Regions from separate parts of the Arthrobacter sp. D1-29 genome, predicted to be linked through region 1. Evidence: riboswitches for the same ligand, from Rfam matches in the RefSeq annotation. Region 1 holds a riboswitch; each other region holds the start of a gene.
What was found. A riboswitch is a leader RNA that binds a small molecule or an ion and turns the genes downstream of it on or off. The one in region 1 is predicted to bind cyclic di-AMP.

Region 1 (7,524 bases):
GCGGGTTCGCCCCTGCCACCGATGCTGTGGTGTGCTCGATGCCCACGACATACGCCAGGTCCCCGCTGACCTCGGCGGCCGTGACCTCGTATTCGAAAGAGGTGCAGTTTGAAAAGCGGCCGGCCAGGACCTCGAAGAAGGGGATCACCTCGTCTGCACCGGTAACTGTCCGGGCGGCACCGAAAAGTGTCACTGGATCGGTACGGGACCAAAGGGCGGTGCGGGGTCCGGCATCGCCGTTGTGCATGGCTGTATCGGCTGCTGTGAGGGCCGGCATTACCGCTGCCAGGAATGCGTCTGCTTCGTCCATGGCAATCCCCTTCGTTGTGGCTTACGCCTTCATTTTGGAGAGGCAACGGCCCGGCCGCAAGGGTCGGGGGAAACTTCGTACCCTTGCCCCGCCGCTGAGTTCGGAGGAGGATATTCGGCACGATCGAGGAAGGCCCGTCATGATTGAACTTGGCAAGTTTGAGAGGTACCTGATCGAGGAATTCTTCGACGATTACCGAGCCGGGGCCATGACCCAACGAACGTTCACGCGGCGGGTGGCGTTCATTACGGGAAGCATGGCGGCGGCGTCCACTGCGATGCTGCTGGTCGGCTGCACCCCTGACGAGGTGCCGCGCAGCACCGACCCCATGCCGAGTCCCGAAGCGGCGACGCCGCCCCCCGAAGGGACCAGTACAGGGACGAGCACAGGGACCAGTGCAGCAACCGGAACTGGGTCAGCTGCGGCCGCGGAAGGTGCAGTACCCGGGGCGAAGAGCCCGCTGTCTGTTCCGGAGGGAGCACCGGGATTAACCACGGCGACTGTACGGTTCTCCTCCGGCGGTGCCGAAATCAGTGCCTATCTTGCCCGGCCGGAGTCGGGTGAAGCCGGACCGGCAGTGCTTATCTGCCATGAAAACCGCGGGCTGGTGCCGCATATCCAGGACGTGGCGCGCCGTTTTGCGCGGGAGGGCTATGCCGCCTTGGCCCCGGACCTCCTAAGCCGGGAGGGAGGGACTGCGAGCCTGAACGCGGATGCGGTTCCCGGCGCGCTGACGCGGGCCGGCGCCCAACGGCATGTGGCAGACTTCGCGTCGGCTTTCAGCTACCTGCAGTCCCAGGACTTCGTGGACCCTGGGCGGATCGCCATGAACGGTTATTGCTTTGGTGGCGGGATCACCTGGCAGGGGGCGACGGAGTTGCAAGGGCTGAAGGCCACCGCAGCCTTTTATGGACCTGCTCCTGATCTGGACAGGGTGTCCGCGATCAGGGCTGCGGTCTTTGGTGTGTACGCCGAACGTGATCAAAGGATCACCGGTGCCATGCCGGCTCTGAGGGACGCCCTGGAATCCCATAACATCCGCCACCAGCTAACCGTCTATCCGGGCGTCGACCATGCGTTCCACAACGATACGGGGAACCGCTACGACCAGGCGCAGGCTTCGGCGGCCTGGAACGACACACTGGCTTGGTTCCGCCAGCACGTCTGACGCGTGCCGGGCCAATGTGGCCAGACAAAAGGGGGGAGCGGGCTTGGACGCGTGCCCGCATATCGGCCGGTCAGTGGGCCGTCATCCGACAGGGTGTCCGTGGTCGCAGGTTGATTCCCCTTCCCGGACCTCATGCCCCTGGATGCACGTCAGTGCCGGCGGCAAGGGAGTGTCGTGGGATATGAAAAACAGGCTGCTCGGCCCATGGCTCACACCCGCGTCCTCCCGCTGAAGCCAGGAGCGGTGCCCGTGCTTCTGGTTCCCGGGGTTTTCCTCGGTCTTTTGGTGATGCCCAAACGGATTCCTGATCACGATAACCGCTTGCCTTCCACTGTGCCGCCGCTGCGACAATGCAGCGATGAACCGGTGCATCTATTTTAGGCTTCGGTGGCAGTACGTGGTTAGACAAAAACGGCGGGCGGGAAGATATCCCGCCCGCCGCCTTGCCTGGCAGGATTACGCGACTCGGACGAACGAAGCGCCGGAGAGCCAGCTGAGGGAGTGGACCTCGGTCTTGTAACCGTCCACGCCACCACTGACGACCTGGCCGTTGCCGGCGAAGACACCTACGTGGCCCGCAGTGATGACCAGGTCACCCGGTGCGGGGGTGCCCACAACGCTGCCGTACTGGAAGAACTGACCCGGGGCCAGGTCGCCCACACTCTTGCCAACGGAGCGCAGTGCCTTCTCCACCATGGCGGTGCAGTCCTGGGTCACACCCAGTTGGGAGTAGGCGGAAGCCAGGATGGCAGCGCCCTTGGAGCCGGAAGCAGCCAGGGGAGCGGGTGCCGGTGCCGAAGCTGCCGCAACGCGGACGGCGGGGGCGGGTGCCGGGGCAGGTGCCGGTGCGGGCGCAGCCGTTCCGGCGCCGGGGATCTTGATCTGGTTGCCCGGGTAGATGATGGTTGCCATGGACATGCCGTTAGCCGAGAAGACCGAGTTAAGGCTTACTCCGTAACGGGCGGAAATTGCACCAAGGGTGTCGCCGGAAACGACTGTGTGGACCTTGGCTGCAGCTGCTGCCGGGGCCGCAGCCGCAGGGGCCGGTGCTGCGGCCTGTGCTTGGACCTGAGCATTGGCAGTGCCTGAGTTATCTGGTGCGTGGGTTCCGGCCTGGGCAGGTGCCCCGATGCCGAACAGGAGGCCAGACGCGGCAGCAACTACCAGGCCGGACCTTCCAATGTTCATGGCATTTGACTTGGCAGTGGCTGACAAGCCTTCGAGTGCAATTGATCGGCTGGGGGTCGCGCGATGACGGGCGGTGGTGGAGTTTTTTGACACGGTGATTCGCCTCTCCCATGCCTGCGAGGTGAGCTGTCGGGTTCGGGTCGGAGACACCCGGCCGTAAACGCCCGTGCGGGACGGAGCATTAACGACTTAACCCCAAGGCCTTTTCTGAGAAGGCCGCGGAAGCGTGGTTCCCCCGTCCCTGCCAGTTGGAAAGCGACTGGATCCCGGTCAGCGGCAGGGTTCGGCATACTGATGGGAATGTCCCGGCTGAAACCGGGGCACCGAAAGAGGTTACCTTCTGCTCCGGGGTATTGTCACGTTACGGTAACAAGTAGTAACTCTTCGGCGCGTTGGCTTGGCTTAACCGTTACCGACTGCTTGTCGCAACAGTGACCAACGTAGAGGCGGAGGATCCTCTTCGCGGTCCTTCACAGGAATGCTGCGTGGCCGTACAACAAAGGCCCGGCCACGTCACACCTTCGTAAAGATGTTGAAGTTATGACGTTCCGCACACTCGATTGCCCGGTAGGCTGACGAACTATGTCCCGGTTTGGTAGAAAGGTGAAGCGCCGCGCTGTTGCCGGCGTGCTGGCATTTGCCCTGGTGAGCTCACTTTCACTGCTGCCTGCCCATGCCGACAACCACGTTCCGCCGGACGGATATCCCTCCTGGCAGGACGTGCAGAATGCCAAGCAGAGCGAAGCCGGCAAGGCCGCCGAGATCTCCAGGATTGGCGACCTGCTGGGCGGCTTGCAGAGCCAGGCAGAGGCTCTGGGTGCTGCCGCCGTCACCTCAGCGGCGGATTACGCTGTAGCCGAGGCTGCGCTTTCGGCAGCCACGTCACGAATGGATGTCCTGACGACACAAACCGATCAGGCAAACTCAGAACTCGGCCAGTACAAGAAGGAAATCGGAGCCCTGGCCGTACAGTCCTACAAGACCGGCGGAACCAACATGGGCTTCTTCGTGGCCCTGGACGCGCTGCAGACCAACAGCATCCACGGCCTGAACATCGTTCAGATCGTGGGTGATAAGACGGCAGCCCTTGTGAACAAAGCAGCAGCCGCAGAGAAGTCCTCCCGTGCGCTGTCCGAGCAGCAGCAGACAGCCAAAGCCGAGCGTGAACGGTTGGCGGACGGGGCAAAGGTCAAGCTGGCGGCGGCGCAGGCAGCCCAGCAGGCCATGACCGTGCAAATTGCTGAACAGCAACAGAACAGCCAGGAACTGACGGCGCAGTTGGCCTCCCTCAAAGGAACAACGGCGGCGGTGGAAGGCGAATACCGCCAGGGCCAGGCAGCGCTTGCCGCCTATGAGGCAGCCCAGGCGGCAAAGCGTGCCGCGGCGGAGGAGCAGGCGCGCCGCCAGGCTGAGGATACGGCGAAAGCCGCAGCCCGCGCTGCCGCCCAGCGTCCTGCTAATCCCGGACCCCCTCCTGCCGGTCCAGCGGCTCCCGCGCCTGCCGCCCCGGCCCCGGCGCCGCCGCCAAGCCAAACACCGGCCCCGCCGCCCGTCGTCGTGCCTTCCGTTCCGGGCGGCGCCGTTAACGATCCGGCCGGAGCCAAGAGCTATGCCTCCTCAAGGCTGGGGGCCTATGGCTGGGGCCAGGATCAGTTTCAGTGCCTGGAGCGGCTGTGGACGAAGGAATCCAACTGGCTGACAACGGCTACCAACCCGTATTCAGGTGCCTATGGCATTGCCCAGGCGTTGCCGCCCGGAAAGTATGCAACTGCCGGGAGCGACTGGCTCACGAGTTACAGGACGCAGGTGGAGTGGGGGCTGAAGTATATTGCTGACCGTTATGGTTCACCGTGCGGCGCCTGGAACCACTCGGTGGCTTACAACTGGTACTGATCCGTTGGCTGGTACTGAGCGTTGGCTGGATCGTCCCGTCGGTTAAAGCGGCCGCTAGGCGGAGTCCACGGGTGCCTTGGCGAATTCGGCGGCGCTCATAAATTCAACTGCAACAAAGTCCTGGTCGCCTTCAACCCAGGAATCGTGGCCGGGTGGAATGGTGTATGAATCACCGGCACTGATGTTGATGCGGTTGCCGTCCGTGGTTTCGACCACAAGGTCCCCGGAAACGCAGAAACCCACATGGCTGTTCTGGCAGGATTCCGTGTGAACAACGGGCTTGATGCACTCAGACCATCGCCAGCCCGGCGGGAACGTGAACCGCCCCAGCGTGTAGTCTCCGACCGTCACAACATCCACTTCTGTCTTGTCCGGACGCCTCTTTTCGTCGGGTGAATTGTGGGATTTGACTTCCAGTTGCGTGACCACATTGGCAGGCATGGCATTCCCCTTTCAACTTATTTTCGGCGCTTACGCTGCTAGCTTGCTCCGCCTTTTATCCGGTTGTCGATAGCTAATTAATGGAGCACTTTCCTGTCCGGCAAATTTAAACTCCTGAGCCCGAAAAACGCGCCTGAAACAAGCGCGCTAGGCTTTTTCCCATGGTGGATTTTGAACGGTTTCGGATCCTGCTGGAGGAGGAGCGGGAGCGCAAGCTGGCGCTGCTTCCGGCCCTCCGCGCGGATATCACTTCGGCCAACGCAGCCCGGCAGGACTCCAACGTGGATGACGAACATGACCCCGAAGGGGCAACCATCGCGTTTGAACTTTCCCAGGCCTCGGCGCTGCTGAAGCAGAGCAGCGCCGGGCTGGCCGAGATCGAAGCTGCCCTGGAAAGGATTGCCCAGGGCAGTTACGGAACATGTGCCGTCTGTGGAGAACCGATAGCAGAGGGCCGGCTGGAGGCCCGTCCCTGGACTGCTGTGTGTATCGCCCACGCGAGCGGCAAGCGGACGGCGGGATGAGCGATCCAGCCGAATTCATCGACGCGGCCCTGCAGCGTGAGGGTTCCTGGCGGCGGGCGGAGGAGGCCAGGGCCCGGTGGGGCAGCGCTGTGCAATCCTACGGCTCATCTGTCGGCGCTGTCCGGGGGACTGTGCGCGACGCCCTCAGGCGCTATCCGGATCTGCAGCACGACGACGTCACTGCCCTGAGCTCGGAACTTTGGGCGGTCCCGGTGTTCGAACGCCGTCTCGCGGCAGTGGTCCTGCTGCAAACCAAGGTCCGGCTGTTGAGGAATTCCGACCTGACCAGGATCGAAGGCTTCTTCCGATCCGCTCGGCTGGAGGCTTTGGTGGACCCGCTGGCCGTGGACGTTGTTGGGCCGCTGCTTGCCAACCTGGCCGCGGCGGGAACAGGCCCGCGGCCAAGCCGTCGTTGACCGCTGGGTCCATGACCCGGACGCCTGGCTCCGCCGCGCCGCCCTTCTTGTGCCACTGCAGGCGCTCAGGTCCGGAAGTGGTGACTGGGATGCCTTCGCCCGCGTCGCGGAGCGGATGCTGGAGGAGGGCGCCGGGCGGGCCGACGGTGAAGTGATCCAGGACGCTATATCCTTCGTAGTGTCCGAGATGGCAAAAAGGAGGCCGGACCTCCGGCTCAACTCACCCCCGGGAGGGCACCATGGCTGACCCGTTTAATCTGGAACGGTTCGTCGCCGCGCAGGACAGCGGCGGAACCTACGAGCAGGCCCTGTCCGAGCTCCAACTAGGCAAGAAGACCGGGCACTGGATGTGGTTCATCTTTCCGCAGCTCGCAGGCCTTGGCCACAGCGAAATGTCGCAGCGGTACGCCATCGGCTCGCTGGCCGAAGCCCGGGCCTATCTGGAGCACAGCGTGCTGGGCCCACGGCTGCTGGATTGTGCCCAGGCCCTCACCGACTTTGCAGACAGGACGCCCGAGGAAATCCTCGGCGCCATCGACGCGCGGAAGCTCCATTCCTCCATGACGCTGTTCCTGCGCGCAGCCCCGGGGGAGACAGTGTTCAAGGCTGTGCTGGCGCAGTTCTTCGACGGCCTGCCCGACGACGCCACCGATTCGCTGCTCCGTTCGGACGAACAGTAAACGTGTGCCTTACGGCGTCGGATTGCCGCCGTTGACGTTCAACGTTTCTCCGATCACAAAGCTGGACTCGGGAGATGCCAGGAATACATACGCCGGCGCCAGCTCGGCCGGTTGACCGGCACGGCCCAGGGGAGTGGACTGCCCGAACTCCGGCAGGGCTTCCTTCGGCTGGCCGCTGCTGACCTGCAACGGCGTCCAGATAGGTCCCGGGGCTACGGCATTCACGCGGATGCCCTTGGGAGCCAGTTGCTGGGCCAGACCCTTGGTGAAGTTGTTAATGCTGGCTTTGGTGGTGGCGTAGTCCACCAGTGTGGGCGACGGGTTGTACGCCTGGATTGACGTGGTGTTGATGATGGTTGACCCGGCCGGCATGTGCGGGATGGCTGCCTTGCTGAGCCAGAACATGGCATAAACGTTGGTCTTCAGCGTGTGGTCGAACTGCTCGTCGGTGATCTGGGTGAGGTCCTCCTGGGCCACCTGCTTTCCCGCATTGTTGACCAGGATGTCTATGCTGCCCAGGACGGCGACGGCGGTGTCCACCAAGTCACGGCAAGCGGCGGGGTCCTTGAGGTCACCCGGGACTTTAATCGCTTTGCGGCCTGCCGCCTCAACCAGGGCGGCGATGCGTGACGCATCAGTCTCCTCCTGGGGCAAATAGGACAGAACGACGTCGGCCCCTTCCCGGGCGAACGCGATGGCCGCGGCAGCCCCGATCCCGGAGTCAGCGCCCGTGACGATCGCCTTGCGGCCGTCGAGGCGTCCGGTACCGCGGTAGGTCTCCTCGCCCAGGTCCGCTTTTGGCTGCAGCTCGGCGTCCAGGCCGGGCTCTGGCTGATGTTGTTCCGGCGGGGAGATCTTTTCGTATGCCGTTACTGGATTACGGAAGGTGTACTGGTCCGTCATG
Region 2 (7,524 bases), 2.2 Mb from region 1:
GCCTGGCGGGCAGCCGCGCTTGCCTCCCGTGAACGGTTGCCAGGGTGGGAAGCCACGGCCCGGACGGTGCTGGAAATCGTAGCGGCACCCCGGGAGGATTGACGCTGCCTACAGCCGGGTGCGGTGTCTGGCGAAGAATTCCCTGAGCAGCGCGCCGCATTCGTCTTCCCGGACACCCGCGTAAACCTCCACCCAATGGTTGAGGCGGCGCTCCCGGAGCACATCAAACACCGAGCCTGCCGCGCCCGCCTTCTCATCCCACGCGCCAAAAACCACCCGGGGGATCCGGGCCAACACCACAGCACCTGCGCACATGGCGCATGGCTCCAGGGTGACCACCAGAGTGCAGTCCGCCAGCCGCCAGCCGTCCCCGGTACCGCCGTCGTGCAGGGCAAGCTCCCGCAGCCGCTCAGCCGCCTGGCGAATAGCGACGATCTCGGCATGTGCGGTGGGGTCTCCCAGGGCCTCCCGCTGGTTCCGTCCCGAACCCAGCACCGCGCCGTCGGGACCTATCACCACCGCACCAATGGGCACATCGTTGGTGGCGAGTGCCCGCCTGGCCTCGGCCAGGGCAAGGCCCATCCACTCGCCGTGTTTCTTTTGTGCGGGGACCATGGCTCAATGATAGTTTCGAAGGATATCCAGCCTTGCAAGCACTTACGTCGGGAGGCACCGTGGACACCCTCAAAGACCGCTTTGCACTATGGGTTTTGCCGTACGCTGCCTTGTGGATCACGCTTCTGGTGGGTGGCGCCCTGGTGGTCACTTTGGCCTTGCTGGGTGCCGAGGTATACGCCAACGTGGTGGACGATGAGGGCCTGGCCTCCCTGGACCTGCCCGCCCTGGAACTGTCCCAGCAACTGCGCACTTCGGATCTGAACGCGGGCGTAACGGCCTTCACCAACGTTGGCGGCGGAATCGGGATGCCCATCGTGGCAAGCGTCCTGACGGCCTGGCTGACCTTCCTGAGCCGGACCTGGCGGCCCATCATCCTGGTGGGCGGCGCTGCAGCAGTGTCCACCCTGGCTACGACGGCGGGCAAGCGGCTGGTGGGGCGGACCCGCCCGGACCATTCGGAGGCTGTCCCACCCTACGAAACCTCACCGTCCTTCCCCAGCGGGCACACGCTGAACACCACAGTGGTCATCGGAGTCCTGGTGTACATCATGTGCCTGCAGTTTGAGGTCCTGTGGGTGCGCATCACGGCCATCACTGCCGGTGCACTGTTCATCATTGCCATGGGCCTCAGCCGGGTCTTCCTGGGCCATCACTGGATGACCGATGTCCTGGCCGCCTGGTTCCTCGGGCTTGCCTGGATGGCGCTGGTGATCCTGGCACACCGGCTGTTCCACCTGACACGGAAACGCGAGCATGCCGGCCCCGCACCCACGTTCGAACACCCCGCCCTCCGTGAGGACCACAGCGAGGACCACCGTGAGGATCAGCCCGCCGTGGAAGGGGCGGAGGAGCGCGGCGCAGGCACCGGTTCTCCCGGTAAAGGCTCTTCTGCCGGGTGATAGTTTTGACCAATGCGCACTCTCGTTGTGGACCACCCGCTGGTCGCCCATAAGCTCACTGTCCTGCGGGACAAGAACACACCGTCCCCTGTTTTCCGGCAGCTGACGGAAGAGCTGGTGACACTCCTCGCGTACGAGGCCACCCGTGAAGTCCGCACCCAGCCCGTGACCATTGAGACGCCGGTCAGCACCGCGGTGGGCACCGCGTTTACCAAGCCGACGCCGCTGGTGGTCCCCATCCTCCGCGCCGGCCTGGGCATGCTGGAGGGCATGACCAAACTGGTTCCCACGGCTGAAGTGGGATTCCTGGGCATGGCCAGGGACGAGGAAACCCTGGACATCATCACTTACGCCGAGCGGCTCCCGGAGAATCTCACGGACCGGCAGATCTTTGTGCTTGATCCCATGCTGGCCACAGGCGGAACCCTGCGCGAGGCCATCAAGTTCCTGTTCAAGCGCGGCGCCTCGGACGTCACCTGCATCTGCCTCCTCGCCGCCCCGGAAGGCCTGGCGAAGCTGGAAGAGGAACTTTCCGACGCCAACGTGACCATTGTCCTGGCTTCCATAGACGAAAAGCTGAACGAGAAGTCCTACATCGTCCCGGGCCTCGGAGACGCGGGGGACCGGCTGTACGGCATCGCCGGCTAGCTTTCGGCTGGCCGCCGCGCGCAGGTAGGGCAGGATTGAGGCATGAGCCTTCCCACGCCTGCCGATACCCGCACCCTCACCTGCCGCGCCGTGCTGTTTGATATGGACGGGACATTGGTGGATTCGACCGCCATTGTGGAACAGGTGTGGAGTGAGTTCGCCGCCCGCTACGGGCTGGACTTTGCCGAGATCCTGCGAACCTCCCACGGCGTCCAGGCAGGCGACACGGTGCGGCGCTTCGCCCCGGCAGGGGCGGACGTCGTGGCCCTCACCGCCGAACTCGGCGCTGCCGAACGTGTCCGCACCGCAGGCATTGTCGCTTTGCCCGGAGCCGCCGAGCTGCTGCGGACCCTCCCGGGCGACGCCGTTGCGCTGGTGACCTCTGCCGACCGTATCCTGGCGGACATCCGCATGGAGGCTGCCGGCCTGGCCATGCCCGCCACCGCCGTTACGGCCGAGCTGGTAACCAGGGGCAAGCCGCATCCTGAGGGCTACCTGCAGGCAGCGGGACTCCTGAGGGTGGAACCGGCGCACGCGCTGGTGTTCGAGGATGCGCCTGCCGGTATTGCTGCCGGGCTGGCTGCCGGTATCCGCACGGTGGCGGTGGGTCCGAATACCGGTTTGCTGCCGGACGGCGTGCTGCACATTTCCGACTACAGCGACGTTTCGGTTGCGGTGGAAACAGATTCAGCGGGCGCGAGGGTCATTTCTTTCCGGCTTTGAGGTCGGACACCACCTTGGCGATCCGGCGGGCCCTGGTTTCCGCGGTCTTCGCTTCGGCCAGCGGCTCAACGTACCGCCGCTGGGTGCTGTAGTTCAGCGTGGCATAGAACGCCTGTGCGTCAGGCTCGGCAGCGAGGGCGGCGGCAAGATCGTCCGGAACCTCAATGACGCGGGGCTGCGTATCCAGCTCAACGTCCACATCAACGGTGTCGCCTGCCGAAACGCCGGTGAGTTCCCGGTTGGCTGTGCTCACCCCAACCATGTTCTGCCCGCCCATGACGGCGATGCTGCTGCGGTAGCTTTGGCCGTTGATGGTCACCACCACCGGCGGCTTCCTGCCGGCTCCCAGCGCGGAGACAACTTCCTCCGGAACCTCAATGCCCGCCTTGTTGCCGCTGCCCAGGATGGTGGTGGTGAATTTCATGGTCCCAGTATCCCGCCCCGGCTTTGCCGGTCAACAGAGGCGCACTTGTCGTGAGCCGCGGGCCAAAACCCGCAGGTTGCCTAGTACCAGTTATTCGACAGGTGGAAGTTCAGGGCACCACACGGTGACTGGTAGCGCTCCTGGATGTAGTTCAGGCCCCAGTTGATCTGCGTGCGGTAGTTGGTGAGGTAGTCCGCACCGGCGGTGGCCATTTTCTCGGCGGGCAGTGACTGGACGATGCCGTACGCGCCGCTGCTCGGGTTCATCGCCGTGGTGGTCCAGTCGGACTCCTTGGTCCAGAGCGTCTTGAGGCACTGCATCTGGTCAGGGGCCCAGCCATAGGATCCCAGCTGGCTGGCAGCGTAGGCCTGGGCTCCCGCGGGATCATTGACGGCGACAACCGGAGCAGGCTCCGGGGCCGGGGCGGGTGCTGGTGCCGGGGCGGGTGCCGGTGCGGGCTCGGGAGCAGGCGCTGGTGCCGGCTCGGGTGCCGGCGGAGCAACCTCGGCCGGAGCGGGAGCGGGCGGCGCCTGGACCTCGGTCTTCTCGACGCTCAAATCGGAGTCGGCGGGGGCTGCGGGGGAGGACTGTGACTCGACGGCCGACACCCGGGTGATGGATTCGGACGCCTGGCCGGCGGCGCCGACTCCCACCAGCAATGCACCGGCGGTGACAAGAACGGCTGTGCGCTTGCCGAGGGAGGGTATTTTTGCCAGCCTGGACATGGTGGCGGCGGGCCAGGCTGCCACCGTCAGGCGGAGCTTGTGACGGCCGTGGGATTCGGACTGCCCGGTTTTAGGGCGTGGTTCTACCTTGAATTCAGACATGATGGATCGCCTCTCACACCTGCGGAGTTAGCTGTCGGGTTCGGATGAGGGCATCCGGCCACACGGAAAATCACGTGCTGGCTTAACCCCAAGGGCATTCACTGCCCGGGACTGTGGGTCCCCCGCCTCTGCCTGGTCAAGAAGAATCCGGGAAGCGGCAGAGCTTGGCGTCATCCGGAATATACGGCCCGAACGGGAACCGCACCCCATCGACGGTACAGGAGACTGCCGCTTAAGTCACATTTAGGTAACAGAGATCACGACGGCGGTGTGTTGGCTTGCGCTTAACGGGCAATGATGGGCAGTCGCAAAGCGAACTCGGTGAAGCCGGGCTGTGACCTTACCGTTACCGTGCCGCCGTGCGCCTCCACGATGGACTGGACTATCGCCAGGCCCAGGCCGCTGGTTCCTTCCGAGGCCCGGGGACCTGATCCAGGTGCCTTGCCCGCCCGGGAAGCGTCTGCGCGGGCGAAGCGGGAGAAAACCTGGTCCAGGAACTCCGGCGGGATGCCGCCGCCGTCGTCCGTTACGGTTACCACCGCGCTGCCCTCCGGCGACGTCGTGACCCCGGTGATAACAGTGGTGCCGGGGGCCGTGTGCTTGCGGGCATTGGAAAGCAGGTTCACCAGCACCTGGCGAAGCTTCGGCGCGTCGCCGTTGACCAGCACCGGCTCGTCGGGGAGTTCCAGGCGCCAGTTGTGGGTGGGGGCGATGACCTTCTCGTCGCTGACGGTCTCGATGACCAGCTGCGTGAGGTCAACTTCGGCGAGCTTCAGGGGCTGGCCTTCGTCCAGCCTGGCGAGCAGGAGCAGGTCCTCCACCAGGGTGGTCATCCGTTCCGACTGGCTCTGGACCCGGGCCAGCGACTTCTGGCCGTCCGGAGTGAAATCCTCGGTCATCCGCATCAGTTCGGTGTAGCCGCGGATGGCAGTCAGCGGGGTGCGGAGTTCATGTGAGGCATCGGCGACGAACTGCCGCACTTTGGTCTCGCTCTGCTGCCTGGCCTCCAGTGCCCGGGCTACGTTGTCCAGCATGAGGTTGAGGGCGTGCCCCACGCTGCCCACTTCAGTCCGGGGATTGGCGTTCGACGGCGGCACCCGCACCGCGAGGGCTACCTCGCCGGCGTCGAGGGGAAGCCGGGAAACGCGGGTGGCAACCTCGGACAGCTGTTCCAGCGGTTGCATCGTGCGCCGGATCAGCACGGTTCCCGCCAGTCCGATCAGGACCAGGCCGCCCAGGGAGACAAAGACAAAGGTCCACACCAGTGAGGACATGGTGCTTTCCTTACTGGCAAGGGGGAGTCCCGTGACCAGCACGTCCCCGTACGAGGTTTCCTCAGCCAACAGCCTGTAGTTGCCGTTGGACAACGTCCGGTCCACCGGATTGCCGTTGCGTGCCAGATCCAGCAGGATCTCTTTGTCTCGGGTGGTGAGTGGTGCGCGCGTGGTGTCTGAGGCGAGGAAGCCGGCACTGTTGACCTGCCCGCCGAGGATGCGGGCATTGAGAGTGCCAACGCTCTGTCCCCGGGCGTCAAGGGGATCACGCCCGCCATTGAACCCGCCCAGCGGCGGCCTGCCGGGAGCGTTGGAGCGTTCCGCCGCCTGGCTGAGCTGGTCATCGAGCTGGCGTGTGAGGAATGAATCCATGGACGCGTAGGTGAACAGCCCCACGGCGCCACAGATGGCAATCAGAAGCGCCATGGCCAGCGCAACCAGCCGCGTGCGCAGGTGCCACGTGCCGGGCCTCAGCCAGTTGCGCTCGTCCTTGGGCGCCGCGGCCGGCAAGGAGGAGGGGGACGAGGGGGAGGAGGGGGACAAGGGCGAGGACGAGGACAAGGCCACCGCCTAGTCCGCCGGCTTGATCACATAGCCGGCCCCGCGCACGGTGTGGATCATGGGCGGGTGCACGGCATCCACCTTCTTGCGGAGGTAGGAGATGTAGAGCTCCACGATGTTGGCCTGCCCGCCGAAGTCGTAGTCCCAAACCCTGTCAAGGATCTGGGCCTTGCTGATGACGCGCTTGGGGTTTTCCATGAGGTAACGCAGAAGCTCGAATTGTGTGGCCGTGAGGTGTAGTTCGTCCCCGGCCCGGGTCACCTCGCGGGTGTCCACGTTCAGGACGAGGTCGCCCACCACTAGTTCGGCAGTGTCCATCGCCGCAACCCCGGAGCGCTGCACCAGCCGGTGCAGCCTGAGCAGGACTTCTTCCATGCTGAAGGGTTTGGTGACGTAGTCATCCCCGCCTGCAGCCAGACCTAGGATCCGGTCCTGGACAGCATCCTTGGCTGTCAGGAAAAGCGCAGGCACCTCCGGCGCGAAGGCGCGGATCCTGCCGAGCAGCTCGACGCCGTCGAAACCCGGCAGCATCACGTCCAGCACCAGCACGTCCGGCCGGAACTCCTTGGCGAGCTTGATGGCCTCAGGGCCGTCCGCGGCGACGGCCACAGACCAGCCCGCCATGCGCAGCCCCATGCTCATGAGCTCGGAGAGGCTGGGTTCGTCGTCCACCACCAAGGCGCGGATGGGTGAGCCGTCCGGGTGGGTGAGCTGGGGAAGATTGTTGGTCATGGAGTGCGAAGTGGCCATGGGACAACTCTCCGGTCTCGGGGTTAGCCCGCGCTTTGGGGTTCCTGTGCGCTGGCTGTGAATCCCAGCCTAGCGAGCCGGATGGCAGGAGGGCCCGGAGCCATGTTTCCAGCGCCTGCCGGCTTCCTCAGGAGGGTGCTGGCCGGCGTTCCGCGGGGGCGGCCAGGGCCGGAAATCACGGCGCGGGCGGGAGGGCGATGGTGTTGGGGCAAACTTTTTTTGTCCAGATTTCGCCACGGCTGGACATGGTGGGGAAAGCGGGGTGGTAATTTCAGCAAATCCTCGGGCAATGAATCGTTTCTGATTTTTCCCGGTGTTTATCGAATAAAATTTCCCAAAGAGGGTTTTTTGACCGTCCGTTCGGGATAACATCTGTTATTTTATTCGCTCTTTAGAATCGTGATGTGGAACACATTGGTGCATTTTGTCTCAGTATGTGGAACATCCCGTCCATTGTTACTTGCAAGTTCGTATTGTTACGTTGCACACTTCTAAATGTGAACAAGTACTCAACAGCACCTGCAGACGCAGATTATTGGCCCGGCACACCCGCTGCTGTCAACATGCGCTGTTGTCGAATGCACGCCTGACCTTCATATCCCCAGAAGTTCTTAGGCATTCGCCCCCCAGCCCAGCGTCGGGCGCCCTCCCCTGATCTCATTGCGGGGATCCCAGCATTCGAGCCGCGATGACGGCCATTCACATTGAGGTAAGCATTCATGTCAGTTGCATCCGGATACGTCCACATCTCCGTCCGTAACGCCAGCAAGGCGGGCCAGCCCGCCGGCCTCCGGCAAGGC
Region 3 (7,524 bases), 2.1 Mb from region 1:
GGGCGGCGTCCAGCGGCACCAGCAAGCCCCGGGCAAGCAGCCAGTCAACGGGCCCGACGTCGGCGCCCTCGTTCGCCACGGACGCCTTGCGTTGCGCCTGGGGAACGGCACCCATGGCCCAGTTGCGGAACCGGGCGAGCAGCGCCGTCGTGCGTTCCGGGGCTCCGGCCAGAACCTTTTGCAGGGCCTCCGGCGATGATGTCCAGTGTTGGAGGGACAACGCTGCTTCCATGGGTGTGGTGGCCGGGTGGATGGCCACACCGCTGCGGTGCAGTTCGGAAACCAGCTGGACGGCACGCTGGGCGAAGGCGGGCTGCAGCCGGACCAGTTCTGTATAGCTGCGGCCCAGCCCCGCCGGATAGATGCCCACCACATCCTTGAGGCACCCCACGGGAAGGTAGAACCGCTGGCGGCGGGCAGTGGAAGGGGTTCCGTGTGGCGGCTCCGCCCGGTGGACCAGGGCCAGCTCCTGGAGTGAGGCCAGGATGCGTTCTACGGCGGTGACCGTGGATCCTGAGATCAGTTTCCTGACCACTGTTGCCGAGGCGCTGTGTTCGGTGTCTGTGTTGGTGCAGAGATGGAGGGTTTCCAGGACCTGCATCTGGGGTTTGTTGAGGCGCTCCAGTGCGCGCTGGACGCTGACCCGGGCACTGGCCCTGGCGGCGAGTGCGGAGAAATCGGGAACGGTGGGAGAGATAAGGTCCGGCCGCGCGGCGAACAGGGCACGCAACGATTCGTCGCTGCGTGCCTCCAGTTCCTTGCTGAGCGCGCGAATGAGGGACATCAGTCCAACGTTACCGCCCGCCGGGCTTTCCTGCCCGGCGCCTGCCGGCCACACTGTCCAGGACCAGGAAGAGCATCAGCAGGAAGGCCAGCGGCAGGCCGTACAGGGCTGTGGAGGTGACCCACACGGGCGCTACGGAACCCGCGAACGCGAATGCCATCACCGCGCCTACCGCCACCAGGGACAGGATGGCAACAAACGCTGCGCAGATCATCAGGGGCCGCCGGTAACGCGTGGGAGTCATGCCCGTAACGCTAACAGCCCGCGGCGCCGTGATGAGCCGTTGAAAGCGGGATTCCGCTGTCAGTCAGGATAACCTTGAACAATACAGACCAACACGGTCCGGGCCCTCATACCCTGAACCCGCATATCAGTGCGGATGCGGTGACGGCCGTCCGTGTCTCAAGACGTCAGAACGAAGAGGGTTGATTACGTGCCTACCGGCAAGGTCAAGTGGTATGACAAGGAAAAAGGTTTCGGATTCCTCGCGGGCGAGGACGGCCAGGAAGTCTTCCTGCCCAAATCATCGCTCCCGGAAGGCGTCACGGAGCTGAAGGCCGGGACGCGCGTTGAATTCGGTGTGGCAGACGGCCGGAAAGGCGCGCAGGCGTTGGGTCTGCGGGTCCTGGACAAGACACCTTCCATTGCCAAGGCCAAACGGCCGAGCGCCAAGGATCTGGCCCCCCTGGTTCAGGACCTGGTGACAGTGCTGGACAACCTCTCCGGCACCTTGTCCGCAGGTAAGTACCCGGAAGGCAACAAGGGCAAGGCCATCGCCGCTGCCCTGCGTAAGGTTGCCGACGAGCTGGACGTTTAGGTCTGCTGATGAACCTGGAAGGTGAACAGCAGGAGGCAACAACCAGCGGCCAGCCAGGCGAGACGGCCGGGCAGCCCGAACTGGCCCTGCCTCCAACAGACCCCGCCACAACAGACTCCGCCACAACTGACGCCGCCACGACTGACGCGGCCACAACTAACGCGGCCACAGCGGCAAAGCCGGGGGCCCCGCGGCGGGCCGCTGTGCCCGTATGGCGGACCGGCAAGCCCGACGCATTCCTCGCCGCTGCTGTGGACGTGGCGCGTACGGCCATCGAAGGCATCACTGCCGCCTCAGACATTGGTCAGCACGTTGCAGCCCGAAGTGAGGGCGACCGCCTTGTCACCCACCTGTTCGAATCCAAGCTGCCCGGCTACCTGGGTTGGCAGTGGTACGCGGTCCTGACCCGCAACTCCCGCTCCAAAGTAGTCACCATCAATGAGCTTGGCCTCCTGCCCTCCGAGGACTCCATCCTGGCCCCCGAATGGGTGCCGTGGGCAGAGCGTGTCCGCCCGGAGGATGCCCAGGAAGCGGAAACCGCCGGGCAGGCCGTGCCTGCGGCAGAAGCACCCGTGGATGATCTCGACGACGTCGACCAGGACGGCTCTGATCAGAACGACGTTGACCAGGACGGCGCTGAACAGGACTCTTCCAGTCCAAAGGACCTCGGCCAGGGCCAGGGCCTTGTGGATCAGGACGACGCCGACCAGGACGGCCCTGATCAGGACGACGACCACGACGACGCGGATGACGGCTCTGCCGGAGGGGCTCACTAGGCAGTTGGCACTGCTCCTGGATCTGGGAAACATCCAGTCGGATTCACTTCGTGAGCTTTCGCAGGGCGCCTGGCAACCGCCGCATGCCTGCGGGGCTGCCCTGCGTCACTGTGCCTGCCAACAGCAAACGGCGCCGGCCGGGAGGAAACCCGGGCGACGCCGTCGACCACTGACAGGAAATTCAGGCGGGAAACGCTACTTGCGGAGTTCGCCCACCACGTAGTCGATGCAGGCCAGCAGCGCCGAAACGTCGGCGGGCTCGATCGCGACAAAGGTGGCGATCCTGAGCTGGTTGCGTCCCAGTTTCCGGTACGGCTCCGTGTCCACGACACCGTTCGCGCGCAGCACCTTGGCAACCGCAGTTGCGTCCACGGACTCGTCAAAGTCAATGGTGGCAATAACGTTCGAGCGCTCCTCAGCCTTGGCCACATACGGGGAAGCGAAACCGGAGGCCTCTGCCCACGTGTAGATGCGGCCGGCCGAATCGGCGGTCCGCTTGGAGGCGAAGTCGAGCCCTCCGTTGTCGTTAAGCCAGCGGACCTGCGAGTCCAGGGTCACCAGGGTGGACAGCGACGGGGTGTTGTACGTCTGGTTGAGGCGCGAATTGTCGATAGCTGTCTGCAGGTCCAGGAAGTCCGGGATCCAGCGGCCGCTGGCTTTGATCCGGGCGGCACGTTCCAGCGCTGCGGGGGAGAAGAGCCCCAGCCACAGGCCGCCGTCGGAAGCGAAGTTCTTCTGCGGCGCGAAGTAGTACACGTCCGCCTGGGCGACGTCCACGTCCAGTCCGCCTGCGGCTGATGTTGCATCCACCAGGACCAGGGCGCCGTCATCCACGCCAGCCACCCGCTTCACAGGCGCCGAGACGCCCGTGGACGTCTCGTTCTGCGGCCAGGCGTAGACATCCACGCCGGCCTCGGCCCTAGCCTCCGGGCGCGTGCCGGGCTCTGACGTGATGATCGTGGAGGCCTCAAGGAACGGCGCCTTGTTGGTGGCGGACGCGAACTTGGAGCCGAACTCGCCAAATGAGAGGTGCTGGGCCTTGTTCTCCACCAGGCCAAAGCTGGCAACATCCCAGAAGGCTGTGGAGCCGCCCACGCCCAGGACTACCTCATACCCCTCTGGGGCGCGGAAGAATTGGTTCAGGCCTTCACGGACCGAGCCCACCAGGTTCTTGACCGGGGCCTGGCGGTGTGAGGTGCCAAGAATGGTTGTGGATGCCGCGGAAAGCGCCTCAATTTGTTCCGGCCTGACTTTTGAAGGTCCGGCGCCGAACCGTCCGTCCTTTGGCAGGAGGTCGGCGGGAATAGTGATGCTGGTTTCGCTCACAGGGGCTCCAATTTCGGCGTGGACGCACTTCGCGTCCGGACGGTGGGGTGGCGGGCAGTCAGCAGCGACTGCAAAAATATGGACCTCCCTTATTCTGCCTGACAGCCAGATGCGGCAGGAACCGGACCGTCATAGTGAGGTCATTGAAACCTGCTTTCCTCGGCCGGTCAGGACAGCAGGGGAGCGCAGGGGACATGATGCGGAAAGCTCCAGAGCAGAACTTTCCGGATGCGCCGGGAGAATACGGGCCGAAGAACAGAGGCGAAATTGACCCTGACCGGGGGTGACGAAATTATCCGGACAAACTCAAAATAGGCTAAGCTTTTCAACGGACTACGTCGCTGTGGGTGGGCGATACGGATGGGATTGCCCAAGGTACTGTGCTCGAGGGAGCTGAGCTGGATGACGGATCTGATCGATACTACGGAGATGTATCTTCGGACCATTTTGGAGCTTGAGGAAGAGAATATTGTCGCTCTTCGGGCCCGCATCGCTGAACGGCTGCGCCACTCCGGCCCCACGGTGTCCCAGACCATTGGGCGAATGGAGCGGGACGGCCTGGTAGTGGTCTCCGGAGACCGACACTTGGAACTAACGGCCATCGGCCGCAAACGCGCTATCGAAGTCATGCGCAAGCACCGGCTGGCGGAACGGCTCCTTGCTGACGTGATTGGCCTGGACTGGGCCTATGTCCATGACGAGGCCTGCCGCTGGGAACACGTGATGAGCGAACGGGTAGAGCGGCGCATCTATGAAATGCTGGACCACCCCACCGAATCCCCTTATGGCAACCCCATCCCTGGGCTGGCAGCCCTTGGTGGCGCCGAGCCTACCGGGATCACCGACGGTGTGATTAATCTCCTGGACGCGATGAAGGGCTATGGCCAGGGCTCCCAGGTGACGGTCAGCCGCCTGGCCGAGCCAATCCAGGTGGAGCCGGAGTTGCTGGTTCAACTCGACGAAGGCGGGATTCGCCCAGGTGCATCCGTCTCCCTTGAGCGTGTGGGGGAGTACATTTCAGTCCGTGTTCCTGGGATTGAGGGTGCGTTGGAGTTGCCGCCCGAAGTAGCGGCCCACGTCTTCGTTTCTGTCGACTGATTTAGCCCAATCGAGGGACAAAATCGGGGCCCGCGGCGGGGCCCCGTTGCCTTGTTGTGAGCGGGCACATAAAAGATAACGGAATTGTTACATGGGCTTTAATCGCCTATAGTTGATCCCCAAGCGTTGATACTAAAGCGTTACCTGATCTGGAGCCGAGCTCTGCCAGCGGATCAGGTGCACGAGTCACTTAACTGGCAGAGGCGGAGGAACCACAACCGGCAGTCGAAAGGCTGCCTTGGGGTGAAGTCCGTCAGCGGCAAGCCTCTTCCAGCGAAGGATCCCACGGGATATCTCTGTGCCGAAGCTTGCTTACGGCGGACCGGGTCTTTGAACTCTCTGACCCGAATCCGACAGCTAACTTCGCAGGCTACCCAGAGAGGAACCGTTCTTGACCATGCAAAATTCCAGGGGCCGCCGTCGCGCCGCCGGCCCGCCTTCGGCGCCCCGGGTTGCCGAGGTTCTTGCCGCGAACCGACCACGCGACCCCCAACGCGACGCGCGCCGCCGACGCGGTCCGTTCCAGCAAATCAGCGATTTTGCCGCCGCCAGCGGGGTAGGGCAGAAAGCCGGTATTGCCCTCGCCGCCACCGGCCTGGTCCTCACGGTCACGGTTCCCGCAACGGGTCCCGTCATGGCAACTCCTGCTGTCGGCCAGACTGCAACTTCAGCCGCGTCTGTCTCACCGCAGCCCGAAATTTCTGCAGAAGCCGGCGCGCAGATCGACTTCAGCCGCTCCTCCGTGGTGACGCAGGGCGATCCCGATGGCAAGCTCAAGCAGCTGCTGAGCGCCCAGTCTGCCGGCTCGATCACCCGCGCCGCATCCGCCGGCAGCCTGGGTGCACCGCTGGCTTCGCTGTCGACTGCCTCTCCGTTCGGTTACCGCGTCAGTCCCATCACCGGCGGTTCCGGTGACTTCCACCGCGGCCAGGATTACGTGGCCCAGTGTGGGACGTCCGTCCTGGCCGCCGCGAGCGGCACAGTGACCTTTGCCGGCTGGCATCCCTACGGCGGCGGCAACCGTGTTGTGGTGGACCATGGCAACGGCCTTGAGACCACGTACAACCACCTGTCATCCTTCAACGTCAAGGTTGGCCAAACGGTCAGCAGGGGCGAGGTGGTGGCGCTCAGCGGCACCACTGGGGCTTCCACTGGATGCCACCTTCACTTTGAGGTGCAGGTCAATGGAGAAGTCGTAGATCCCACAGGCTGGCTCTAAGTGATGGAAAACTCTCAAATCGCTGTGACATGCCGTGACCTGAATGTGACATTCGCTCTAAACTGTTGTAACGTCTAAAGCGCGTCAACTTTTCCGAAGTTGACGCTCTTGAGTGGATTGCCTAGCTCTGCCACCGCTCAAGGTCCGTTCGCATGACATCGTCTGGCAGGGGCGGGGGAACCAATTTTGGTCTTCGATTTATGAAGGCCTTGGGGTTAAGTCGCAAAGCTTCCCAGGAAGCAGCGCGGCCGGGTGACTCCCATCCGAATCCGACAGCTCACCTCGCAGGCATTGGGAGAGGCTACCTTCGTGTCTTCACGCCATAATTCTGCGCGCCACCGTGCGCAAACGGTTCGTACCAACCCATTGGACTCCGTGTCCAAGGCTGTTAGTGCAAATGCCGGGACCGTAGGTCGCCAGGCTGCTGTCATCGCAGCCGCTTCAGGCCTGATCCTGAGCATTGGACTTCCGGCCAACGCCGCGGACACCACCGCCGGCATCTCCGCCTCCACCGAGTCGGGTTCCGCACAAGCTGCACTTGCAGTTACGGCTGCACCCACCGCCACGGTGTCCTTCGAGCGTCCCGTGGTCAAGACCACGGCTGCTCCGAAGGTCGAAACCGTGCGGCCGCAGTCCACCGAGACTGCCACCCGGGCATCCGGAGCCACGGCGACCACCGCCTCAAAGCTGACGGACACCGTCTCCTCTGCTGCGGCGTCGGGTCTGGCGGCCATTGCCTACACCGGAATCGGCAGCCCCTACGTCTGGGGCGGCACAACTCCCAACGGCTGGGACTGCTCCGGCTTCACCCAGTGGGTTTACGCCCAGGCAGGCATCAGCATTCCGCGAGTCAACGCGTGGACCGCAATGAAGCCCACCTCCACACCGTCTCCCGGTGACCTTGTCATGCAGAATGGCGGCGCCCACGTAGGCATCTACGTTGGCAACGGCATGATGATCAGCGCCTTGAACCCCTCACAGGGAACGCTGCTGCACTCTGTCGCCTCCACGGGTGGCGGATCCTTCTACACCCTGAGCTAGTTCCGCCTCCGGAACCGTCCCATGGGTTCCGGAAGAACGCTTCCTCCCCGGAAACACTTTTCGCTAAATCCCCGTTCGGGGCGTGCCGGCGTACCCCCAAGATGCCGGCGCGTCCAAAGCCCTTCGGTTGCCCATGTGGTCCTGAGGAAAACGAAAGAGAGAAATAATGACTACACGTGCAACTGTTGCACGGCACCGCGCCGAGGTTGTCAAGACCAACTCGCTGGCTGTCATTGCCAAGGCTGTCGGCGACAACGCCGGCGGCGTGGGCCGACAGGCCGCAGTCATCGCTGCTGCCTCCGGCCTTGTCCTGACCAGTGGTATCGCGGCCAACGCTGCTGACACCAACGTTCAGCGTGAATCTGCTTCCACTTCCGCTCTCGGTGTAGAAGCTGCAGCTCCGGCAACTATTTCGGCTGCTTCCACCATCTCCATCTCCTACGAAAAGCCCGCGGTTACCACC

Region 2: it holds a riboswitch for cyclic di-AMP, as region 1 does, so the genes downstream of both, M1E17_RS04095 (aggregation-promoting factor C-terminal-like domain-containing protein) here and M1E17_RS13810 (LysM peptidoglycan-binding domain-containing protein) in region 1, are expected to answer to the same signal.
Region 3: it holds a riboswitch for cyclic di-AMP, as region 1 does, so the genes downstream of both, M1E17_RS04670 (M23 family metallopeptidase) here and M1E17_RS13810 (LysM peptidoglycan-binding domain-containing protein) in region 1, are expected to answer to the same signal.

The regions. Positions count from the first base shown of each region.
Region 1 is NZ_CP096383.1:3,057,508-3,065,031, reverse strand. It holds gene M1E17_RS13820 (YybH family protein) at 1-310, opposite strand, end outside; gene M1E17_RS13815 (dienelactone hydrolase family protein) at 450-1,478, shown strand; gene M1E17_RS13810 (LysM peptidoglycan-binding domain-containing protein) at 1,935-2,759, opposite strand; cyclic di-AMP (ydaO/yuaA leader) riboswitch at 2,763-2,965, opposite strand; gene M1E17_RS13805 (aggregation-promoting factor C-terminal-like domain-containing protein) at 3,270-4,559, shown strand; gene M1E17_RS13800 (cupin domain-containing protein) at 4,614-5,000, opposite strand; gene M1E17_RS13795 (TraR/DksA family transcriptional regulator) at 5,162-5,524, shown strand; gene M1E17_RS13790 (DNA alkylation repair protein) at 5,521-5,940, shown strand; gene M1E17_RS13785 (DNA alkylation repair protein) at 5,891-6,187, shown strand; gene M1E17_RS13780 (DUF1810 domain-containing protein) at 6,180-6,620, shown strand; gene M1E17_RS13775 (glucose 1-dehydrogenase) at 6,630-7,523, opposite strand.
Region 2 is NZ_CP096383.1:852,005-859,528, forward strand. It holds gene M1E17_RS04065 (glycosyltransferase family 4 protein) at 1-102, shown strand, start outside; gene tadA (tRNA adenosine(34) deaminase TadA) at 109-615, opposite strand; gene M1E17_RS04075 (phosphatase PAP2 family protein) at 648-1,517, shown strand; gene upp (uracil phosphoribosyltransferase) at 1,530-2,165, shown strand; gene M1E17_RS04085 (HAD-IA family hydrolase) at 2,208-2,888, shown strand; gene M1E17_RS04090 (YdeI/OmpD-associated family protein) at 2,869-3,312, opposite strand; gene M1E17_RS04095 (aggregation-promoting factor C-terminal-like domain-containing protein) at 3,393-4,139, opposite strand; cyclic di-AMP (ydaO/yuaA leader) riboswitch at 4,145-4,302, opposite strand; gene M1E17_RS04100 (sensor histidine kinase) at 4,424-5,839, opposite strand; gene M1E17_RS04105 (hypothetical protein) at 5,820-5,987, shown strand; gene M1E17_RS04110 (response regulator transcription factor) at 5,984-6,724, opposite strand; gene M1E17_RS04115 (winged helix-turn-helix domain-containing protein) at 7,444-7,524, shown strand, end outside.
Region 3 is NZ_CP096383.1:982,428-989,951, forward strand. It holds gene M1E17_RS04640 (helicase-associated domain-containing protein) at 1-784, opposite strand, end outside; gene M1E17_RS04645 (hypothetical protein) at 795-1,028, opposite strand; gene M1E17_RS04650 (cold-shock protein) at 1,218-1,601, shown strand; gene M1E17_RS04655 (DUF3027 domain-containing protein) at 1,610-2,377, shown strand; gene serC (phosphoserine transaminase) at 2,573-3,703, opposite strand; gene M1E17_RS04665 (metal-dependent transcriptional regulator) at 4,106-4,801, shown strand; cyclic di-AMP (ydaO/yuaA leader) riboswitch at 4,979-5,188, shown strand; gene M1E17_RS04670 (M23 family metallopeptidase) at 5,199-6,020, shown strand; cyclic di-AMP (ydaO/yuaA leader) riboswitch at 6,164-6,325, shown strand; gene M1E17_RS04675 (C40 family peptidase) at 6,396-7,061, shown strand; gene M1E17_RS04680 (NlpC/P60 family protein) at 7,228-7,524, shown strand, end outside.